Regions from separate parts of the Rhizobium ruizarguesonis genome, predicted to be linked through region 2. Evidence: riboswitches for the same ligand, from Rfam matches in the RefSeq annotation. Region 2 holds a riboswitch; the other holds the start of a gene.
The links. A riboswitch is a leader RNA that binds a small molecule or an ion and turns the genes downstream of it on or off. The one in region 2 is predicted to bind FMN.
Positions count from the first base shown of each region.

Region 1 (3,242 bases), 1.3 Mb from region 2:
CCTCGACACGGGCCATTTCGCGCTGGAAACGCATGCCGCCGAGATCGCGGCCGAGATTCGGGATTTTCTGGCCCGCTGACGGCAACCTGGCGCCGCCCCGCCGGAAGGGGCGGGTGGTGGCCGAAGCAGAGAGGAGAGACGGCATGTCGAACTCAGTCGCGATCATCACCGGCGCCAGCCAGGGTATCGGCCAGGCGACGGCGCAGCGCCTCGCGCGCGATTTTTCCGCGCTGGTGCTGGTCGCCCGCAACCGCGCTAATCTTGAGGAGACCGCGCAGGCGGTAAGGGCGGCCGGCGCGCAAGCCCTCGTCATCGGCGCCGACCTCGCCGAGCCGCAAGCGGCGCAGGCCGTGGTCGATCAGGCGCTCGGTGCCTTCGGCCGCATCGATGCGCTGCTCAACATCGCCGGTGCGGTACCGCAGATTGATCTTTTCGAGATGACCGATGCGCAGTGGGAGGACGGGCTGGCGCTAAAGCTGCACGGCGCGAGGCGCCTGACGATAGCGGCATGGCCGGCGCTGAGAGAGGCGAAGGGCTCCGTCGTCTTGATGTCGGGCAATTCGGCGGTGTTTCCGAAGGCGCCGTACGCGGCGGTCGGTACCATCAATGCTGCCATCGTCGCACTCGCCAAGGCCTTTTCCGATCGCGGCATCACCGATGGCGTGCAGGTCAACAGCGTGCTGCCCGGTCCCGTCATGACCGGCCGGCGTCTTTCCTATCTCAAGCACTGGGCGCCGCTGCATGGCGTAAGCGTGGAGGAGGCGACCGCCCGTTTCCTCAAGCAGGCCGGCATCGCCCGCTATGGCGAGCCGGAAGAAATCGCCGAACTGATGGCTTTCCTGGTATCGCCGGGCGCACGCTGGATGACCGGCTCGACGCTGCGCATGGATGGCGGCGAGGTGAAGTCGATCTGATGCGGTCGACGGCGGGAGTGCCCCGCCGTCTTCATCTCCTGTGTTCCTCTGCTCGTCGAGCTGCTTTCACGCAGCCAGAGCGGCGCGGGTTTTGCCGATCGTCAGAGCCGCCTTTGCGGCCTCGCGCCCTTTCTCGACGAAATGTGCGCGGTAGATCTGCTTGTGATGCTCGGTTTCCTGATACTGATGCGGCGTCAGCGAAACCGACAGCACCGGCACGCCGGTATCCATGCCGGCGCGCATCAGCCCATCGACGACGGCCTGGGCGACGAATTCGTGGCGGTAGATTCCGCCGTCGACGACGAAGGCGGCGGCAACGACAGCAGCATAGCGCCCGCTTGCCGCAAGATCGCGTGACAGCAGCGGCATCTCGAATGCGCCGGGAACATCGAACACATCGACCTGCTCGGGCGGAATAAGCTGATGGAAGCCATCTAGGGCACGGTCGACGATATCGGCATGCCAGCTGGCTTTGATGAAGGCATAGCGGGTGGGTGTCATGGTAATCTCCTTTGGCGAACAGACACATCACCCAAGGCGATCACGAACGTCCCCGACAGCCGCAAGGGCGGCAGGAACGCGCGTTCTCTTTCATCCGGACTATGACCGTCGGCTCAGGCATCTCACCTGATCTGCTGACCCTTCCTGAGAAGGCGCTCGCGGGCTCGCAATCCAAATTGCATACCGCCGGTAGGGACTTGCACCCCGCCCTGAGAACGGCGCGAACAATAGGTGGAAGGTGACGGGCTGGCAATAGTCCGGAAAGAGCTTTCATGACCGATGAAAGCGCCGATGCAGGATCAGGGCTCCCGACGCGGCGATTTTGCTTGTTCGTCGATCGCGACGGGCAAGCCCTCTTGTGGAGGATGGGCTTGCGCCTACATGCTTCCAGTGAGGACATTCACGTCAGAATAGCACGGCAAGACAGGATGCGCCGTCTCCACCGGAGACGGGCAGGGCCGTGGCAACCACGGGAGAGAGAGATGCAAGACCCCTTCGTCGTCCACCGCGAGGCGCATATCGCGGCGCCGCCGGCCGCGGTGTTCGCGCTGATGACCGACCCGGAAAAGATCCTGCGCTGGATGGGAACGGAGGCGCAGGTCGAGCCGCAGCCCGGTGGGCTCTATCTCGTCAACGTCACCGGCGCCCGCTTTGCGCGCGGCTCGTTTCGAGAAGTGGTTCCGGTTCATCGCCTTGCCTACAGCTTCGGCTGGGACGGCAGTGAGGTGGTGCCGCCGGGGTCGAGCCTGGTCGAGATCGACCTGATCGAGCAAGGAGATGGAACGCTGTTGCGGCTCACCCATAGCGGCCTGCCGAGCGCCGAGCAATGCGCCGGCCATGCGGAAGGCTGGGCGCATTACCTCGGGCGGTTGACCGAGGTCGCCGCCGGGCATGATCCGGGTCCCGACCCTTTTTACGGCAGGACATGAACAAATTTTGCCGGCAGCGGGGCGTCTGTGAAGCGCTTGCCGTTGCGACAACAACGGTCGGCGAGCGCCCAAGCCGGTCGTGCGGAAGCGCTTCTTTTGCTACCGCAAACATGAACGCGCAGTTCATCTCCAGTTCAATTTAGCGGTCCTAATCTGCGGACGGCTGGATTGAAAATGGAGTTCACGATGAAGGCACTTTCTATCGCGGCTGCCTTGCTTGCCGGCAGCCTCTCGATCGGTACCGCGGAGGCAATGCCGATGGGGACAATCAATGTCCAGAGCAATGTCACAAAGGTCGACTACGCCTGCGGTCGCGGCTGGCATCTGACGCGCTGGGGCGAATGCCGGCGAAACTGGAGACGCCCGCCGCCGGTAGCTTTCTACGGTGGTCCGCCCCGCTGGGGCTGGGAGCGGCGTCACCGGGATTGGGATGGTCCGCGCTGGCGCGATGAGAGGCGCTGGGATCGCGACCGGCGTTGGCGGGATGATGACTAAAGGTCTGGCTTAGATGTAGATGGACGAAGGCCGGAGCGATTTTCGCCCGGCCTTTTCTAATGCTTCGCCGACGCTGACAGCCAGCGTTCTCCCGATTCGCCCGAGAGGATCAGATCCTGCTGACGAGCCAGTGCTTGTCGTCGATCAATTCCTCGAGCTCGACGGGATCCTTGACGCCGAATTCGAACCATTCGACGAGTTCTTTCGCCTTGCGGCTACTCTCCTCCGCCGTCAGCTCGACCTGATATCTTTCGCACCATCGCCGAAGGATCGACGTCAGCAGCGTCATGTCATTCCCATCCAGCGGATCTTTCGGCCAGAAAATCGTGCCCATCGTACCCCTCAATCACACGATGACGAACGGCCCCATAATGGAATCAAAGCCGCGCAAGTTTAAAGTGTT
Region 1 covers NZ_CP071678.1:3,230,166-3,233,407, reverse strand. Annotated here, with positions in the region: gene J3P73_RS16075 (alpha/beta fold hydrolase) at 1-79, shown strand, start outside; gene J3P73_RS16070 (SDR family oxidoreductase) at 144-914, shown strand; gene J3P73_RS16065 (6,7-dimethyl-8-ribityllumazine synthase) at 981-1,415, opposite strand; FMN riboswitch at 1,494-1,636, opposite strand; gene J3P73_RS16060 (SRPBCC family protein) at 1,898-2,344, shown strand; gene J3P73_RS16055 (GCG_CRPN prefix-to-repeats domain-containing protein) at 2,531-2,839, shown strand; gene J3P73_RS16050 (hypothetical protein) at 2,949-3,173, opposite strand.
Region 1: it holds a riboswitch for FMN, as region 2 does, so the genes downstream of both, J3P73_RS16065 (6,7-dimethyl-8-ribityllumazine synthase) here and ribN (riboflavin transporter RibN) in region 2, are expected to answer to the same signal.

Region 2 (3,242 bases):
TCGATCTCGGCAGCGGCGTCCTATGTCCGCTCGCGCGCCGTCGATTTCGGCATCGAGCCGCCGCGCTTCGACAAGAGCGACATCCACGTGCACGTGCCGGAAGGCGCAACGCCGAAGGATGGCCCCTCGGCCGGCGTCGCCATGGCAACCGCGATCGTCTCGATCATGACCGGCATCCCGGTGGACAGGCATGTGGCCATGACCGGTGAAATCACCCTTCGCGGCCGTGTGCTGCCGATCGGCGGTCTCAAGGAAAAGCTGCTCGCAGCGCTTCGCGGCGGCATCAAGAAGGTGCTGATTCCGGAGGAAAACGCCAAGGACCTGGCGGAGATTCCTGATAACGTGAAGAACAACATGGAGATCATCCCGGTATCCCGCATGGGCGAGGTGATCAAGCATGCGCTGATCCGGCGGCCGGAGCCGATCGAATGGGACGGCACGGTGGAAACGCCGGTCATCACATCGGTCGAAGGCCTCGATGAGACGGGCGCAACCATAGCGCATTGAGTGGCCTTTGCCACATTTATGCCCAATTGGCGCAAAACACGGAAAAAGGCTGGCGAAAACGCCAGCCTTTTTTGTGAAAACGTCATGTAGACGCTTGCTTTTCCTTGATTTGCAGGGCTTTTGGGTTTTCGGCGGGCCTGATGAAACCTATTCTGCGCCTAGCTTACTTTTGAGTCGTTTCATACCATTTAGAAAGGGGTGGAAACATGAACAAGAATGAACTCGTGTCCGCAGTAGCCGAAAAGGCAGGACTGACGAAGTCTGACGCGGCTTCCGCTGTTGACGCGGTTTTCGACGTTGTCCAGGCTGAACTCAAGAACAAGGGCGACATTCGCCTCGCGGGTTTCGGCAGCTTCACCGTTTCTCATCGTGCCGCAACGAAGGGCCGTAACCCGTCGACGGGCGCTGAAGTCGACATTCCGGCTCGCAACGTGCCGAAATTCACGCCCGGCAAGGGCCTGAAGGACGCCGTCAACGGCTGATCTGATATTATCCGTCAGCCGGAAACGAGACCGGTTGTGCAGGATTTGAGAGGGGTTCGGCTTTGCCGGACCCCTTTTGCTTTGGCTAGCCTTGCTGTCGCCCGGGCTTTGATCTACGACGTTTCTGTTCTCAGGGCGGGGTGAAACTCCCCACCGGCGGTAAGGGTTTCGGCTCGAGCCCGCGAGCGCCTGCTCTCGTGTCCAAGCGGGGGAAGGGCCAGCAGATCCGGTGCGATTCCGGAGCCGACGGTAAAAGTCCGGATGGAAGAGAATGAGTGTCGGTCGTGCAAAGGGCGGGGATCCGCCATGTCGCTCGTGTCCGTGCCTCATGCGTCCTGATTTATGTTGGTCCCACTGCATAATTCCTTAAATCGGAATCGATTTAAAGATAAAATTATGCAGCGATTTAAAGTGCTACAGCGTCCTTTGCGCGTCTGAAAAGACGCGCGGCGCTGTAGTTTGGATGAAAGACATGAATCAGACTTCCCTTGCAGTCTCGCCGTCCCGCGCCGTTGTCGGTGCCATCTGGATGGTGCTTGCCGGCATTGCCTTTTCGCTTCTCAACGTCGTCACCCAATGGCTGACGATGAAGCTTGCCTTTCCCTCGGCGTCGGCAGCTTTCTGGCAATATGGCTTCGCCTTCCTGTTTTCGCTGCCGTTCCTTAAGAGGCTCGGCCTTGCGGCGATGCGCACGGACTATCCCTGGCGTCACCTCGCGCGCGTCGCGCTTGCCGCGCTCGGCGTCGAAGCTTGGGTCGCCGGCCTTGCCGCGGTGCCGATCTGGCAGGCGATCGCACTGGTGATGACCTCGCCCTTCTTCATCATTCTGGGCGCCCGGCTTTTCCTGGGTGAGCGCGTCGGCCCGGCCCGCTGGGCTGCGACGGCTGCGGGTTTCACCGGAGCGATGATCATCCTGCAGCCATGGTCGGACGGCTTTGGCTGGGCGGCTCTCTTGCCTGTGCTTTCGGCGCTGCTTTGGGGCGCCTCGTCGCTGATCACCAAGAGCCTGACGGGTATCGAACGACCGGAGACGATCACCGTCTGGCTGCTCGTTCTGCTGACGCCGATAAATGGCGGGCTGGCGCTTGCGGCAGGCTTTGCAGTGCCGACGGGCGCAACCCTTGCCCTGTTCCTGCTGGCGGGGCTGCTGACTGCCGCAGCGCAGTATTTCCTGACGCTCGCCTATGCAGCCGCTGATGCCGCCTATGTCCAGCCGTTCGACGATCTGAAGCTGCCGTTGAACGTACTGGCGGGTTGGCTGTTCTTCGGTTATGCGCCGGCGGGTTATCTCTGGCTGGGAGCGGCTCTCATCCTGTCTGCTTCGCTGTTCATCATGCGAAACGAGATGCGCCGGGAGCGCAAACCAGCCTGACGTGATCAGGTGCAAAATGCCGCATCTGTCATGCCTCTGTCATGCCGCGCGCGCAGAAAACTCCTGTTTCGAATGTTCGACACATGGGGGATTTCATGACAATTTCATCGCGCAAGGCAGTGCTCGCTGCCGTGCTTCTCGCATCCGTTGCTTTTCCGGCCGCGGCCGAACCGGTTTTCAACCGCATCGCTTCCTTCCCGGTCGCAGAGAACCTGCCGGCTGACAAGGACAAGCTGTCGGTGAGCTCCGCCGAAATCATCACCGCGACCGACGACGGCAACACGCTGATCTATAGCGACAGCCCGCTCGGCGCGATCGGCTTCATCGATATTACCGATGCCAAGGCACCGAAGGCCGGCGGCGCGGTGATGATGGACGGCGAGCCGACATCGGTCACCTCCAGCGCCGGCAAGGCGCTCGTTGCTGTCAACACCTCCGAAAGCAAGGCGAAGCCCTCGGGCCGTCTCGCGATCGTCGACGTGGCGACCAAGAAGATCGAGAACACCTGCGATCTCGGCGGCCAGCCGGATTCGATCGCCCTCAACAAGGACAAGATGCTCGGCGCCATCGCAATCGAAAACGAGCGCGACGAAGACGTCAATGACGGCAAGATCCCGCAAATGCCGCCCGGCGACCTCGTCGTCTTCCAGGTCAAGAACGGCACCGTCGATTGCGGCACTATCAAGCACGTGGCGCTGACCGGGCTTGGCGGCGTCGCCCCTGAAGATCCGGAGCCGGAATTCGTCGCCTTCAACGGCCTGAACGAAATTGCTCTGACATTGCAGGAGAACAATGAGATCGTCATCATCGACGCCAACACGGCTGACGTGAAGACGCATTTCTCCGCCGGCAGCGTCGATCTTTCCGGCATCGACACCAAG
Region 2 covers NZ_CP071678.1:1,910,476-1,913,717, forward strand. Annotated here, with positions in the region: gene lon (endopeptidase La) at 1-507, shown strand, start outside; gene hupB (DNA-binding protein HupB) at 714-989, shown strand; FMN riboswitch at 1,112-1,266, shown strand; gene ribN (riboflavin transporter RibN) at 1,453-2,361, shown strand; gene J3P73_RS09475 (esterase-like activity of phytase family protein) at 2,445-3,242, shown strand, end outside.